One region of the Pseudomonas sp. GW821-FHT03E01 genome, then DNA from elsewhere that is predicted to be linked to it. Evidence: riboswitches for the same ligand, from Rfam matches in the RefSeq annotation. Region 1 holds a riboswitch; the other holds the start of a gene.
What was found. A riboswitch is a leader RNA that binds a small molecule or an ion and turns the genes downstream of it on or off. The one in region 1 is predicted to bind cobalamin.
Positions count from the first base shown of each region.

Region 2: linked by a shared signal. The riboswitch ahead of cobW (cobalamin biosynthesis protein CobW) and the one ahead of cobO (cob(I)yrinic acid a,c-diamide adenosyltransferase) in region 1 are both predicted to bind cobalamin.

Region 1 is NZ_JBWKUI010000011.1:231,759-239,908, forward strand. Features, by position in the region: gene AC07VO_RS19910 (AI-2E family transporter) at 1-302, shown strand, start outside; gene hda (DnaA regulatory inactivator Hda) at 533-1,237, shown strand; gene AC07VO_RS19920 (C40 family peptidase) at 1,452-2,087, shown strand; gene AC07VO_RS19925 (C40 family peptidase) at 2,254-2,790, shown strand; gene AC07VO_RS19930 (PQQ-dependent sugar dehydrogenase) at 2,919-4,232, opposite strand; gene AC07VO_RS19935 (hypothetical protein) at 4,301-4,885, opposite strand; cobalamin riboswitch at 5,040-5,273, shown strand; gene cobO (cob(I)yrinic acid a,c-diamide adenosyltransferase) at 5,355-5,966, shown strand; gene AC07VO_RS19945 (cobyrinic acid a,c-diamide synthase CobB) at 5,963-7,288, shown strand; gene bluB (5,6-dimethylbenzimidazole synthase) at 7,285-7,935, shown strand; gene cbiB (adenosylcobinamide-phosphate synthase CbiB) at 7,932-8,150, shown strand, end outside.
Region 2 is NZ_JBWKUI010000003.1:232,006-240,155, reverse strand. Features, by position in the region: gene AC07VO_RS06620 (fatty acid cis/trans isomerase) at 1-1,321, shown strand, start outside; gene nfuA (Fe-S biogenesis protein NfuA) at 1,428-2,012, shown strand; gene cobM (precorrin-4 C(11)-methyltransferase) at 2,217-2,963, opposite strand; gene AC07VO_RS06605 (cobalamin biosynthesis protein) at 3,046-3,459, opposite strand; gene AC07VO_RS06600 (CbtA family protein) at 3,456-4,160, opposite strand; gene AC07VO_RS06595 (CbtB domain-containing protein) at 4,172-4,375, opposite strand; cobalamin riboswitch at 4,498-4,725, opposite strand; cobalamin riboswitch at 4,982-5,194, shown strand; gene cobW (cobalamin biosynthesis protein CobW) at 5,297-6,364, shown strand; gene cobN (cobaltochelatase subunit CobN) at 6,368-8,150, shown strand, end outside.

The DNA.
Region 1 (8,150 bases):
TGATTGCCGGCCTGTTCCAGTTCGGTGGCGATCTGTATCCCATGATCGGTATCGTCGCGGTGTTCATGGTCGGCCAGGCGCTGGAAGGCATGGTTCTGACGCCGTTGCTGGTGGGTGACCGGATCGGCCTGCACCCGGTGGCGGTGATCTTTGCGATTCTGGCCGGCGGCGAGCTGTTTGGTTTTACCGGGGTGCTGCTGGCATTGCCGGTGGCGGCGGTGATCATGGTTCTGGTGCGCCATGTGCATGATTTGTATAAAGATTCGGATATCTACGGCGGTGTCGACGAGTCTGAGAAGTAAGGCCTTTTGATCGCTCGTCGCGGGCAGCCTGGTTTCACGCCGGGTTTGCCCGTATCCCTCGCGCGGCTGTCACATGCACCGCCAAAGAAACTGTCATAAAACCAGCACGTTAACGCAAACCTTTGATTTTGCTTGTGGTCTGTCGCATTGTGCCGTCAGCTTCACGGGTATAAACTTCGCAAACTTTACACAGAGGCCACTAACGGTTCCTTTGGAACTGTTCAGTCAGCATGAAACCGATTCAGCTGCCCCTAGGTGTGCGTCTGCGTGATGACGCCACCTTTATCAATTACTACCCAGGCGCCAATGCCGCTGCACTCGGCTATGTCGAGCGGCTGTGCGAAGCCGACGCCGGCTGGACGGAAAGCCTGATTTACCTCTGGGGCAAGCACGGGGTAGGGCGCACGCATTTGTTGCAGGCGGCTTGCCTGCGTTTCGAGCAGATGGGTGAACCGGCGGTGTATCTGCCGCTGGCCGAGTTGATGGACCGCGGCATCGAAATCCTCGACAACCTCGAACAATACGAACTGGTTTGCCTGGACGATTTGCAGGCGGTCGCCGGCAAGGCGGATTGGGAAGAGGCGTTGTTCCATCTGTTCAATCGTCTGCGTGACAGCGGTCGGCGTCTGCTGATCGCCGCCTCGACATCCCCGCGCGAACTACCGGTGAAGCTGGCGGACCTCAAGTCTCGGCTGACACTGGCGCTCATCTTCCAGATGCGTCCGCTCTCTGACGAAGACAAGTTGCGTGCCTTGCAGTTGCGCGCCTCCCGTCGTGGCCTGCACCTGACTGACGAAGTCGGTCATTTTATTTTGACTCGCGGTACTCGCAGCATGAGTGCGCTTTTCGAGCTGCTTGAGCGCCTCGATCAGGCCTCCCTTCAAGCTCAGCGCAAGCTGACAATCCCGTTCCTGAAAGAGACGTTGGGCTGGTAAAGGCCAGGTTTTTCGCGGGTTCCGGCATATTCCAGGCGTCAACAAATCCGCTTTCCTGCAAGGGAGCAGGCTGCGCAAAGGTTTAAAATGGGCTTAAGCGCTTAGATGGAAACGAGAAACCGATAAGTCACATAAAGATCGATTGAATTTGCAAATGAGATCGATAGCGGGCATAGTCTCGGCTTCTTTACAACTATCAGCCACGGTCGTGCCCATGCTAAATCGCTTCGCACCCCTCGTGCCTCTCGCACTCGTCACCCTGTTGTTCGGTTGCGCTGCTCACTCTCCAGTGTCCCAGCAAGAGCCACAGCATCAGGTTTCAAATTCAGTTACCGCGCAGTCTTCTTCCGTTCTTTTCCAGGAAGAGCTAGCAACCAATAAAGAACTGGCAGACTTCGCCGGGGGCAAGTCGTATCAGCTTCCGGTTCTGGCTGACAGCATCCTCGAACGTGGCATGTCCCTGATCGGTACCCGTTACCGTTTCGGCGGCACCTCCGAGGCAGGCTTCGACTGCAGCGGCTTCATCGGTTATCTGTTTCGTGAAGAGGCTGGCATGAACCTGCCGCGCTCCACTCGCGAAATGATCAACGTTGACGCTCCGCTGGTGGCTCGCAGCGCCCTCAAGCCGGGTGACCTGCTGTTCTTCGCCACCAATGGCCGTCGCGGTCGTGTCAGTCACGCCGGGATCTACGTGGGTGACAACCAGTTCATCCACTCCAGCAGCCGCAAAAGCGGTGGTGTCCGGGTCGATAGCCTGGGCGACAGCTACTGGAGCAAGACCTTCATCGAAGCCAAGCGTGCGCTCGCAATGGCACCGGCTGCAGCGCCTATCGTCACTGCGCGCCAATAAGCGGACAGTTTACAAGGCGAACTTAAAGTCTTACTTGAAGTTTGCCGCGTAGCCGCTAGAATCCTGATCTATTATTGATGGCAAACCGCCTGCGTTCTGCGCAGGCGGTTTTCTTTTCTGTCTTTGTGGCAGAAAAAAGCCGCAGCCAGATCAGGATGTTCTGTTTATGACGATGTCGGCCCGCCTCGCACTCATGTTCTTCGCAGCGCTGCTCAGCGCCTGCGCCAGCCGCACACCGCCACCTGCGCCGGTGGTTCGCGCACCGATTGTTTTCGGTTCTCCCCAAGCCTTTTCCCCTGCGGCAGAAGACGTGCTGTTTCGCGCGCTCGGTCTGGTGGGGACGCCTTATCGTTGGGGCGGCAACACGCCGGATTCCGGGTTCGATTGCAGCGGTTTGATCGGTTACGTCTATCGCGATGTCGCAGGCATTTCCTTGCCGCGGTCCACACGCGAGATGATCGGCATGCAGGCTCCCGACGTCGGCAAGGAAGGCCTGCAAACCGGCGACCTGATCTTCTTCGCCACCAATGGCGGCTCCCAGGTCAGCCATGCCGGGATCTATGTCGGCGAAGGGCGCTTCGTCCATGCTCCAGCCACGGGCGGCACGGTCAAGCTGGACAGCTTGTCCAAGGCTTACTGGCAGAAAGCCTACCTGAGCGCCAAGCGCGTCCTGCAGCCCGAGCACTTGGCACATAATCCCTAGGGGTTTGTCATGATCGCTCTGGCGGAGTTGTAGGAGCGAGGCTTGCCCGCGAAGGCGGCAGCACAGTCAACATTGATATCGACTGACACACCGCTTTCGCGGGCAAGCCTCGCTCCTACGGACAGACTTTACTTGGCCGCGGAAACGCGCCACACCTTGTTCCCCACATCATCTGCCACCAACAAGCCGCCCTGCTGATCGATCACCACGCCCACCGGCCGCCCCATGGCTTTTCCCTCGTCGTTGAGGAAGCCGGTAAGCACATCCAGCGGCTGTCCGCTCGGTTTGCCGGCGCTGAACGGCACGAAAATTACTTTGTAGCCGCTGTGCGGTTTACGGTTCCACGAGCCATGCTGGCCGATGAAGGCGCCTTGGGTGAACGGCGCGGGCAACTTGCTGCCTTCGGCGAACGTCAGGCCCAGCGACGCGGTATGGGGCCCCACTGCGTAGTCCGGTGCAATGGCCTTGGCGACCAGATCAGGGTTTTGTGGCTCGACGCGAACATCGACATGTTGCCCGTAATAGCTGTAAGGCCAGCCATAGAACCCGCCGTCCTTCACTGACGTGATGTAGTCCGGCACCAGGTCGCTGCCGATTTCGTCACGCTCGTTGACTGCGGTCCACAGAGCACCGCTTTGCGGCTCCCAGGCCAGGCCGTTCGGGTTACGAATCCCCGAGGCGAAGATTCGATGGTTGCCGGTGGCGCGATCGACTTCCCAGATCGCCGCGCGACCTTCCTCCTGATCCATGCCGTTTTCACCAACGTTGCTGTTCGAGCCCACGGTGACGTACAGCTTGCTGCCGTCCTTGCTGGCGATGACATTTTTGGTCCAGTGGTGATTTCGCGTGCCGCCCGGCAAATCGACCACTTTGATTGGCTGTGACTTGATCGCTGTCTCGCCGTTTTCATAGTGAAAACGCAGCAAACGGTCGGTGTCGGCGACATACAGGTCTTTGCCAACCAGGGTCATGCCGAAAGGCGAGTTGAGGTTTTCCAGGAACACCGTGCGGGTTTCGGCGACGCCGTCGTGGTCCTTGTCCCGCAGCAGAGTGATGCGGTTCGGGCTGGGGACGCCAGCCCCGGCGCGGCCCATGACTTTGCCCATGATCCAGCCGCGAATGCCATTGCTGTCATCGGATTTGGACGGCGCGTTGGTTTCGGCCACCAGTACGTCGCCGTTGGGCAGCACATAGAGCCAGCGCGGGTGTTCGAGGTTTTCGGCAAACGCTGCTACTTGAGTGCCTGCGGCGGCGACGGGTTTTTTACCCTGAGGCCAGCCGATCGCCGGGGCGATGTTCACCGTCGGGATCAGGGTTTTGTTCGGTTCCGGCAGCTTGGGCGACGGTCCGGTGCCGTCCGAGACTTGCAGGCTGGAGGTTTCACCACAGGCGGCGAGCCCTCCGGCGAGCGCGATGATGAGAATGAGCTGGGGTTTGCGCATTACTGATCTTCCCTATGAATGCATTGACGTAATCATAGAGAAGCGTAAACACCCGATGGTTCAACCGGTCAGCCGCGGGCCTCCTTGAACAGCACGGCGATCCCCGGATGGTAGTTGCCGGTTTCATTGCGCAACTTGCGGTAGGCGTAAGGGAAATACCAGGCCACGGCGCAGGTGTGCTCCTTTTGCAGGTCGTCGAGCATGTCCTGGAGTTCTTCCGGGGTGGCGCTGTGCTGGGCTTTTTGTGGGGCGACAAACAGGCAGCCGAGTTTCAGGTCGCTGGTGTAGCTGATGCGCTTCGCGTCGCTGGTGATGTCCGCCAGTGCCTGGGTCAGGTTCAGGTTGTTGACCCGCGGCCAGCGCTGGGTGGCCTGCAGGTACGCGCGTTCTTCGCTGGTGGCGATAAACAGATCGGCGCGGGCGTTGCGTTCGCCTTCTTCGGTCTGTTTGCGCGACGGTGTTTGCTGCAGCGTGACCATTTCCGCCATCCAGGCTGCGGCAGAGAGCAGGCCGAGGTTGGCGTTTTCGTCGTACCAGTAAGGCGTATCGTTATCGCCGCGCACGGCGTTGTAGCGGTCGATACAGTCAAACCAGCGTTCCAGCACCGGGCGCAGGAATTCCAGCTTCGGATTGCTGATGATCATGCCTTGCATGTGGCTCACCCTTGTTATTGTGTTGTGAGGTTGTGGCTCTTTGATATCACTGCTGGCAGTGTGGCACAAGATTGGCGTCAGATAATTGATCAGCGGCAGTTATTCGCCGGAAGGCGTCCCGTCTTTAATTGACGCTCCACCCCCAACCCTCTAACCTTCGCGGCTTGTTTCAGGTGCTCTGTGGCCTTGGTCGACAGAGTGAAACAGGGAAGCCGGTGAGTGGATTTCTTCCAGCGAAGAATGATCACGATCCCGGCGCTGCCCCCGCAACGGTAAATGAGTGAAGACTGCGCCTGATGCCACTGTGTCGATGAACGATGCGGGAAGGCGCGCAGTTGGCCCCGAGCCGCTCATGAGCCCGGAGACCGGCCTGATCCATTCAGCGGCATCACGGTGGGCGATGCCAGGCTTCTTGCCGTCTATTCTTGTGCCTGCCCGCCGTTATCCAGCCTCAACGGAGAGCTCCCCCATGACTGATACCCCCGATCGTGACGAACGCCATCTGGCGCGCATGCTGCGCAAAAAAGCCGTGATCGACGAACGCATCGCCAATTCGCCGAATGAATGCGGCCTGCTGCTGGTGCTGAGCGGCAACGGTAAAGGCAAAAGCAGTTCGGCGTTCGGCATGCTGGCGCGCTCCATGGGCCACGGCATGCAATGCGGTGTGGTGCAGTTCATCAAGGGGCGCAGCAGCACTGGCGAGGAGCTGTTCTTCCGGCGTTTCCCGGAGCAGGTGCGTTTTCATGTGATGGGCGAGGGCTTCACCTGGGAAACCCAGGACCGCCAGCGTGACATCGCCGCCGCCGAAGCTGCGTGGGCGGTGTCCCGCGAACTGCTGAGCGATCCGTCGATTGGCCTGGTGGTACTCGATGAATTGAACATCGCCCTCAAGCACGGTTACCTCGATCTCGATCAGGTGCTCAGCGACTTGCAGGCCCGTCCGCCGATGCAGCATGTGGTGGTCACTGGCCGTGGCGCCAAACCGGAGATGATCGAACTGGCTGACACCGTCACCGAAATGGGCATGATCAAGCACGCCTTCCAGGCCGGGATCAAGGCGCAAAAAGGCGTCGAGTTGTGAATCAACCACGTCAATGCCCGGCGGTACTGATTGCCGCGCCGGCCTCCGGTCAGGGCAAGACCACCGTCACCGCCGCGCTCGCCCGCTTGCACCGCAATCAGGGGCGCAAGGTGCGTGTGTTTAAATGCGGCCCGGACTTTCTCGACCCGATGATTCTCGAGCGCGCCAGCGGTGCACCGGTCTATCAGCTGGACATGTGGATGGTCGGCGAGCAGGAAAGTCGTCGTCTGTTGTGGGAAGCTGCTGGCGAAGCTGACCTGATTCTCATCGAAGGCGTCATGGGGTTGTTCGACGGTACGCCGTCCAGTGCCGACCTGGCGCGGCATTTCGGTGTGCCGGTGCTCGGCGTGATTGACGGCACCGCGATGGCGCAGACGTTTGGCGCACTGGCCCTGGGGCTTGCGCGCTATCAGCCGGATTTGCCGTTTGCCGGTGTGTTGGCCAACCGGGTTGGCACCCTGCGTCATGCGCAATTGCTCGAAGGCAGTCTGACAGAAGGCTTGCGCTGGTACGGCGCGTTGTCCCGGGAGACCGGCATCGAATTGCCGAGTCGGCACCTCGGCCTGGTACAGGCCAGCGAATTGAATGATCTCGATCTGCGCCTCGATGCAGCCGCCGCCTCGCTGGCCAGCAGTTGCGACGTGGCTTTACCGCCGGCCGTGGAATTCGCCGCGCCTGAAGTGATCGCCGCCGAACCATTGCTGGCCGGTGTGCGGATTGCCGTGGCCCGGGACGAAGCCTTTGCGTTTACCTACGGCGCGAGCCTGGATCTGCTGCGGGCGATGGGCGCCGAGTTGTCTTTCTTCTCGCCGATCCGCGACCGCGAGTTGCCGGAGGCAGACAGCCTTTATCTGCCGGGTGGTTACCCTGAATTGCACCATGTGGCGTTGTCACAAAACACGCCAATGCTGACCGCCATCCGCGCTCATCACGCAGCGGGCAAACCGTTGCTGGCCGAGTGTGGCGGCATGCTGTATTTGTTGGATTCGTTGACCGATGTCGAGGGTACTCGCGCTGAATTGGTTGGCTTGCTGACCGGTGATGCGGTGATGCAGAAGCGTTTGGCGGCGTTGGCCTTGCAGGCGGTGGAATTGCCCGAAGGTTTGCTGCGCGGGCACACCTATCACCACTCGCTGACCAGCACCGAGCTTGAGCCGATTGCGCGTGGCCTGAGCCCCAATGGCGGGCGAGGGGCGGAGGCGGTTTATCGTGAGGGGCGGATGACGGCCTCTTATGTGCACTTTTATTTTCCGTCCAATCCGGCGGCGATTGCTGCGTTGTTGGCGCCCGATCGTGAAGCCGTCATCGCGAGCAGGCCATGACAGAAAACGCCTTTTCCGAAGTCGAACGCGATGCGGTCTACCGGGCCATCGGCGAACGCCGTGACATGCGCCACTTCAGCGGCGGCACGGTCGAGCCCGAGTTACTGAGGCGCCTGCTCGAAGCCGCGCACCAGGCGCCGAGCGTCGGCCTGATGCAGCCCTGGCGGTTCATCCGCATCAGCGACCGGGCGCTGCGCGGACAGATCCAGCAACTGGTGGAGGAAGAACGCGTCCGCACCGCCGAAGCCCTCGGCGAGCGCTCCGACGAATTCATGAAGCTCAAGGTCGAAGGCATCCAAGACTGCGCCGAAGTGCTGGTCGCTGCGCTGATGGACGATCGCGAACGGCATATTTTCGGCCGTCGTACGTTGCCGGAAATGGACATGGCCTCGCTGTCCTGTGCCATCCAGAACCTTTGGCTGGCGTCCCGCGCCGAAGGCCTGGGCATGGGCTGGGTGTCGCTGTTCGAACCGCAAGCCTTGGCGAACCTGTTGGGTTTACCGGTCGGGGCCAAGCCTTTGGCCGTTCTTTGCCTGGGGCCGGTCAAGGAATTCTATCCAGCGCCGATGCTGGTACTCGAAGGCTGGGCGCAAGCGCGTCCGCTCAACGAGTTGCTGTATGAAAATTATTGGGGAGTGAGTCAATGAGTGTGGCGTTGTTGAGTGTCGCCGCGGTCGCGCTGGATGCGCTGCTGGGTGAACCCAAACGCTGGCATCCGCTGGTGGCGTTCGGTCGTTTTGCCGATCGCATCGAACAACGTTTCAACTCCGCTGGCCGCGGTTGGCGCAGTCACGGGGTGACGGCCTGGGTGATGGCGGTCGTGCCGCTGACCTTGCTGGTCACCGCGCTGTCCTGGGCACCT
Region 2 (8,150 bases), on a different contig from region 1:
GCGGGCCAATCCGTTTGCCACGTTCGAAGCGATCCCGGCCCAGGCGCGTTACCAGTTCATGCTCGATAACGCCGAATACTTCGTGCGCACCTTTATTCGCGGCCCGGTCTGCCGGGGCCAGATCGCCACCGACGTGATTCGCGACAACTTCTGGGCACTGTTCCAGGCCCCGGAACATGACCTTTACATCACCGACCCGAAATATCGCGGCAAGGCTACGCCGTTGCTGGCGATGCCGGGGCAGAACGATGACGTCGGCAGTGTCCTGAGCCTGTGGCACGACTACCGCAACAAACGCAACGAATATGAGGCCCTGCGCCGGGACAGCTATGCCGACTTGCCAGCGCCGAGCTGGTCGACCCTGTGGGCCGGTAATGACAATGCGTTGCTGAGTATCTTCCGGCATTTCGACAGCGCCTCGGTGACCAAGGGCCTGATCGGCGATGTGCCGCAGACGATGTGGCTGTTCGATTACCCGTTGCTGGAACGCACGTATTACCAGTTGGCGGTCAACTTCGATGTGTTCGGTAACGTGTCCCATCAGGCCCAGACCCGGCTGTACTTCGACCTGATCCGCAACGGCGCCGAGCAGAACTTCCTGCGCCTGATGCCGGCCAGCTCACGGGACGGCTATCTCGACGATTGGTACCAGAACAGCGGCAAGTTCAAGATGTGGCTGGATTACGAGGACATCGACAACGACAAGCCGACGGCGCTGACGCTGGACGAAAACGACCCGAAACGCGATTTCGCCTTGCAGCTGCTGTCCCGTTACGGCGAACTCAATGCCCGGCCTGATCCGATCAACCGTTGCGACGGCGCTTACTGCTCGCGGCCGAACATCGATCCGGCGTTGCAGAACGCCGAGCAAGCCTTGAGCCGCCTGACGTCGCGCCCGGCCGCCGGTTTGAAAGTCATCGATCAGTTGCCGGAGGCCACGATGTTGCGCATCGAGACCCCAAGCGGCAAGCGCGAGGTCTACAGCCTGCTGCGTAACCGCGCCCACAGCAACGTGGCGTTCCTGCTCGGGGAGTCGCTGCGTTATCAGCCGGGGCTCGACACGTTGACGATCTATCCGGGTGTTCTGAGCAGCTACCCGAACTTCATGTTCAACATTCCGGCCGGGCAGGTGCCGGCGTTTGTCGACGAGATGGAAAATGCCAAAGACGCCGCGAGTTTCGAAAAAATCGTCGAACGCTGGGGCATTCGTCGCAGTCATCCGCAATTCTGGCAGTATTTCCATGATCTGAGCCGGTACATCCACGACACCGACCCAGTGGAAGAGGGCGTGCTGGACATGAATCGCTACGAGAATCTCTGAAATGCCTGCAACCCGGTGTGGGAGCCACAGTTCCCGACAAAAATACTAGGACTTTGTGCGGCGCGTCGATTGGCGTAAACTGCGTCCAAGCCTGCGAGGAGTTTCCATGACCGCTATTACCATTACCGACGCCGCCCATGATTACCTGGCCGATCTGCTCTCCAAGCAGAACACCCCGGGTATCGGCATCCGCGTCTTTATCACCCAGCCTGGCACCCAGTACGCCGAAACCTGCATTGCCTACTGCAAGCCGGGCGAAGAAAAACCTGAAGATACAGCGCTGGGGCTCAAAAGCTTCACCGCCTATATCGACTCGTTCAGCGAAGCGTTTCTGGACGATGCGGTAGTCGACTACGCCACCGACCGCATGGGCGGCCAACTGACCATCAAGGCGCCAAACGCCAAAGTACCGATGGTCAACGCCGACAGCCCGGTCAACGAGCGCATCAACTACTACCTGCAAACCGAGATCAACCCGGGGCTGGCCAGCCACGGCGGTCAGGTCAGCCTGATCGATGTGGTCGAAGACGGCATCGCCGTGCTGAAGTTCGGCGGCGGTTGCCAGGGCTGCGGCCAGGCAGACGTCACCCTGAAGGAAGGCATCGAGCGCACCTTGCTCGAGCGCATTCCCGAGCTCAAGGGTGTACGTGACGTGACGGACCATACGCAGAAAGAAAACGCCTACTACTAAGGTGTTCGCTGCGACATAAAAAAACGGTGCCCGTGAGCACCGTTTTTTTATGGATGATCGATAACCTGTGGCGAGGGAGCTTGCTCCCGCTCGACTGCGAAGCAGTCGCAATCCAGCCGATGCATTTTCCCGTGATGAATGCGTTGGCTGATTTTGGGACCGCTGCGCGGTCCAGCGGGAGCAAGCTCCCTCGCCACAAGTGCTTCAGGGTCTGTATAGGTGCGCATGCCCCGCGCGATACAGCGACGATTCACTGAAGTGATCGCTGCCCAGCACTCGACCCACCAGAATCAGCGCCGTTCGGCGAAAACCCTTGGCTTGTACCTTCTGCGCAATGTCCGCAAGCGTTCCCACCACCCAATCCTGATCCGGCCAGGTCGCCCGGTGAATCACCGCGATCGGGCAGTCGGCGCCGTAGTGCGGCAGCAATTGGGCAAGGATCTTCTCTAGATGATTGACCCCCAGGTGGATCGCCATGGTCGCCCCGTGTTGCGCCAGGCTGCCCAGTTCTTCGCCAGCGGGCATGGCGGTCTTGTCGGCGTAACGGGTCAGAATCACGCTCTGTGACACGTCCGGCAGGGTCAGTTCGGCCCCCAAAAGGGCCGCGCAGGCGGCGGTGGCGGTGACGCCGGGAATGATTTCGAAAGGGATGTCGAGTTCACGCAAGTAGCGAATCTGCTCGCCGATCGCGCCGTACAGACTCGGGTCGCCGGAATGCACCCGGGCCACGTCCTGGCCGTTGGCGTGGGCGGTCTTGATCAGCTCGACGATCTGTTCCAGGTGCAGTTCGGCGCTGTTGACCACCTGTTCGGCCCGGTGGCCTTCCAGCACGGCGGCGGGGACCAGGGAGCCGGCATAGATGATGACCGGGCAGCTACGAATCAGCCGCTGGCCTTTGACGGTGATCAGTTCCGGGTCGCCGGGGCCGGCGCCAATGAAGTAGACGGTCATCGTCGTTTCCTGTCAGAAATAGGGCCTGGGCATGCTTCAGATGAAGAATGCTCATGATCGAAGGCGGGGATTATCGGGGATTTTACGCGGCGCTGGCCAATGCCAGGGTGGCCTGGGCGTATTTTTGTCGTGGAATCAGCAGCTTTGCCGGTGCCTGGGCCAATTGTTCGGCCAGGGCCAACGCAGCGCTTTCCGCCACGCCGTAGCAACCGGTGCGTTCAAACGCGATGTCCGAGTGGTGGCTCAGTTGTGCTTGATAGGTCGCCAATTGTTCGCTGCTGAAGTACATCAGCGGCAATGCCAGCTGTTCGGCCAGTTCGATCAGGCCAGGTTCATCGCGCTTGAGGTCGATGCTGGCCAGGGCCTTGATCTCACGAAGCTCGATTTGATGGGCCTGTAACGCCTGATCGAGCAGCGCCCGCAGCGTGCTGACGGGGCAGCCGCGCTGGCAGCCCAGGCCGACCACCAGGGTCGGCACTGTGCCGTTTTCAGTCATGCGCTGTAATGGCCATCGCTTTTGCGGCGGAACAACCAGGCGCTGATCAGGCCCAGGGCCAGCCAGAACGCCACGTTGGTCAACTGCGAAGCGATTTTGAATTGTGCTTCCAGGGCTTCCGGCGCCAGCATCGAATGGACTTCCGGTTGTGGTGCGCCAATCACATGCGGCACGGCCAGGATCGCCACGCCGAGAACTTTCATCAGCCAGTGACGGCTGAACACGATCAACGCGATGCCGACGGCCGTGGACGCGGCAGTGCCGATCCACCAGATTTGCCGTTGCGCCAGATCAGCCGCGGCAGTGCCCGGCAGCTCAGGCGGCAGGCCGAGAGTCGGAGCCAGTACGAACGTCGCATAACCGGCCAGGCCCCAGAGCAGGCCCTGAGAGGTTTTGGTCGGTGCGCGCAGGGTGTAAAGACCGGCGAGCATCAGGGCGAAACCGACGGCTACCACCAAGTTGCCGCCGGTAGTGGACAGCACGCGCTGCCAGCCGTCTTCCGGTTCCCAGGCTTCGGCATCGTGGGTATGAGCGACTGCGCCCGCGGCGTGCTCGTGGATTTCAACAGCAGCCGGCTCGGATTTTTCGTAGGTCTCGGCCTGCAAAATCAGCGGGGAGACCCAGAAGCTTTGCAGCAGGGTCAATAGCAGGGCGGCCAGCAGCCCGGTGAAACCTGCGGTTTGCGCAATACGCTTGATCATCTCAGCAGGTCTCAATGGCACGGAAAGGCGGAGCTGTGACGGGTATCGTGCGCGGCGTTGTGCACCGCTTCGATGTGCGAGAAACCGGCGAAATACACAAGGCTGGCGCCAAGGATCGACGCACACACGGCGGCGGTCAGGCGTTGAGTCAGGGTCGTGGTGGTGCTGGCGATGCTCTTGTCGGTGTTGCTGGCGGTGCTGCTGATGATCGTCATGGCGCTTCCCTCTGGTCTGTCAGCGGGTGAATAGAGCGCATGAAAATCTCCGCACGCCAAGGGCTCGCAGAGATTTCGAACAGCGCCCGCCCACCGCGGGTTTGTTATTCAGTGAACGTAAAAGTCACTTTGTGTTGCGGGCCGGTCTCCGGGCTCGCGAGGGGCTGGGCTTGCGCCTGGACCTGCAAGCATCACCTTCCCATGCCATATGACCGGCACAGTGGATCTGACGCTTCACTCGCTTACCGTTGCGGGGGCAGCACCGGACTGACATGGCTTTAGAGTAAAGCACATGATTCACCGGTTTCCCGTTTCACCCTGTGAAGGGCACCCGTAACAAGGCGTGTAGGAGAGCATGGGCGAGGGCGGGGAGTCAATTGGCAGGGGTTCTCACTAACACCCAATATCTGTGGCGAGGGGGCTTGGTCCCGCTCGAGCGCATAGCGGTCGCATCGGATTCATGCGGTCTGTCTGTAAGATTTGCAGTGCATGGTTTCACGACTGCTTCGCAGCCGAACGGGAGCAAGCTCCCTCGCCACAGGCAAGCCCCCTCGCCACAGGTGATCGCATTCGCCGACAAGACATTGACCCGCCCCCACACGATGCGTAGCCTTGCGCTTTCGAGGTTCTTCGGCGTCTGTCGAAGCTAAGAAGGGAACGCGGTCGATGCCGCGGCTGCCCCCGCAACTGTGAACGGTGATGTTCGCTGCCACGCCACTGCAAACCCTGTGCAACGGGTTCGCGGGAAGGCGCAGCGAATGCCGGGCCAATGCCTGGCACACCGTCAGCCAGGAGACCTGCCTCGACACAGATTCTCACTTTCAACCGGGCGGGGTGATCCGGTGGCGAACTCTTCAGGCACGCGCGCCCGCGTTGCCGGTTGTCGTCCCGTATGCCCGCCACCTTGCCAAAGGGCATCCGATGAAAACACTGGCCAAACTCCCCGTCACCATCGTTACCGGCTTCCTCGGTTCGGGCAAAACCACCTTACTGCGGCACATGCTCGACAACGCCCAGGGCCGTCGCATCGCGGTGATCGTCAACGAGTTCGGCGAGCTGGGCATCGACGGCGAGATCCTCAAGCAATGCTCCATCGGCTGCACCGAAGAAGAGGCCAGCGGCCGCGTCTACGAGTTGGCCAACGGCTGCCTGTGCTGCACCGTTCAGGAGGAATTCTTCCCGGTGATGCGCGAGTTGGTTGCTCGCCGCGGCGACCTCGACCACATCCTCATCGAAACCTCGGGCCTGGCCCTGCCAAAGCCTTTGGTTCAAGCTTTCCAGTGGCCGGAAATCCGCAGCGCCTGCACCGTTGACGCGGTGATCACCGTGGTCGACAGCCCGGCCGTCGCTGCCGGCACTTTCGCTGCATTCCCGGATCAAGTGGACGCCCAGCGCAAACTCGACCCGAACCTGGACCACGAATCGCCGCTGCACGAACTGTTCGCCGACCAACTGGCCAGCGCCGACCTGGTGATTCTCAACAAGGCCGACCTGATCAGCGCCGCAGACCTGGCCCGCGTGCGCCTGGAAGTCGCCGAAGAGCTGCCACCGGCGGTGAAAGTCATCGAAGCCAGCAGCGGTCGCTTGCCACTGGACGTGCTGATCGGCCTCGGTGCCGGTTCCGAAGAACACATCGACAGCCGTCACAGCCATCACGATCATCACCATGAAGGTGAAGACGACCACGATCACGACCATGACGCGTTCGACTCCATCTCGATCGAGCTGCCACAAGCCGACGAAAGCCTGCTGATGGACGCGCTGACGCAACTGGTGGTGCAGCACGGTATTCTGCGGGTCAAGGGTTTTGCAGCGGTGCCGAACAAGCCGATGCGCCTGCTGATTCAGGGCGTGGGCACGCGTTTCGACAAGCACTTCGATCGTCAGTGGGGCACCGAGGAAGCGCGCACCACCCGTCTGGTGTTGATCGGTCAGGCGCTGGACGCCGTTCAACTCGAAGCGCAATTGCGCGCTGCGCTCAGCGTTTAACCCATGCACCTGCTCAGGACCCAGCCCGGCGGTTTCGTGTCGGATGACAACATTGCCGACCTTGGACAAACTCCCGCCGAGCTGGTGATCCTGTGCAGCGGCGATTCCAGTCTGGCGTTGCTCGCCGAGGCGGCGCAGCAGCTGCCCGACGATTACCCGAGCCTGCGCCTGGCCAACCCGATGCAGGTGCAGAATCACGCCTCGGTCGATCTTTATGTCGACGAAGTGCTGCGCCACGCCAAGGTGATTCTGATCTCGCTGCACGGCGGCATCGCCTATTGGCGTTACGGCATCGAGCGTCTGGTGGAATTGTCCCAGCGCGGTGTGCAGTTGATTCTGGTGCCGGGTGACGATCGCCCGGACCCGGAACTCAGCGATCTGAGCACCGTGGCCCCCGAAGACCGCGACCGGCTCTGGCACTTCCTGCGTCAGGGCGGCATGGCCAATGCGCTCGACCTGTTTCGCTGCCTTGCCAGTCGTTGGCTGGGTCGTGATTATCCATGGTCCGAGCCGCAAACCCTGCCACGCACCGCGATCTACCACCCGCAAAAAAGCCCCGCGCACCTTCAGGATTGGCAAGCCGATTGGCAGGCCGATCAGCCGGTGGCGGCGGTGCTGTTTTACCGCTCGCACTTGCAGGCGGCGAACACCGGTTTCATCGATATTTTCTGCCAGCGTTTGCAGGCGGCAGGGCTCAACCCGTTGCCGATTGCGCTGGCCAGTCTGAAAGAGCCAGGCTGCCTGGCGGTGGTCGAGGACTGGCTGGATGAAGTTGAGGCGGGGGTGATTCTGAACACCACCGGTTTCGCCCAGTCCAGCCCTGAAGCGCCGCACCTGCGGCCGTTTCGTCGCAACATCCCGGTGATCCAGGCGATCTGCGCCCAGGACAACGAGCCCGGCTGGCTTGCCAGCGAGCAAGGCCTCGGTCCCCGTGACTTGGCGATGCACATCGCGCTGCCGGAGCTGGACGGGCGAATCATCAGTCGGCCGATCAGCTTCAAGGATCTGGCGTGGCGCAGCGAGCGCAGTCAGTCCGACGTGGTTTGCTATCGACCACAACCGGAACGCATGGATTTTGTCGCTGAACTGGCGCGGCGCTGGATCGATCTGGCGCGGCTGCCCAACAGCGAAAAACGCATCGCCCTGATCCTCGCCAACTACCCGACTCGCGATGGACGCATCGGTAATGGCGTCGGTCTCGACACCCCGGCCGCGGCGCTGAACATCCTGCGTGCCCTGTACGCCGAAGGTTATCCGTTGCCGGCCGAGTTGCCGGACAGCGGCACCGCGCTGATCCAGCAACTGCTTGGTGGTGTCAGCAATGATCTGGACACTATCGATCAACGTCCGTGCCAGCAAAGCCTGGCGCTGGATGATTACTTTTTGATGTTCAACGCACTGCCCGAAGCCAATCGCGAGGCGGTGCTGCAACGTTGGGGCACGCCCGAAAGCGATCCGATGTTCCGTGGCGGGCGAATGATGATTGCCGGGTTGCGCTTCGGCCTGACCTTCGTCGGCATTCAACCGGCGCGGGGTTATCAGGTTGACCCGAGCGCGGTCTATCACGACCCGGACCTGGTGCCGCCCCACGGTTATCTGGCGTTCTACTTCTGGTTGCGCAACACCTACGGCGCCCACGGCGTGATCCATGTCGGCAAGCACGGTAACCTCGAATGGCTGCCGGGCAAGGGCGTCGGGTTATCTGAAAACTGCTGGCCCGACGCGCTGCTCGGACCGCTGCCGAACATCTATCCGTTCATCGTCAACGACCCGGGCGAGGGTGCCC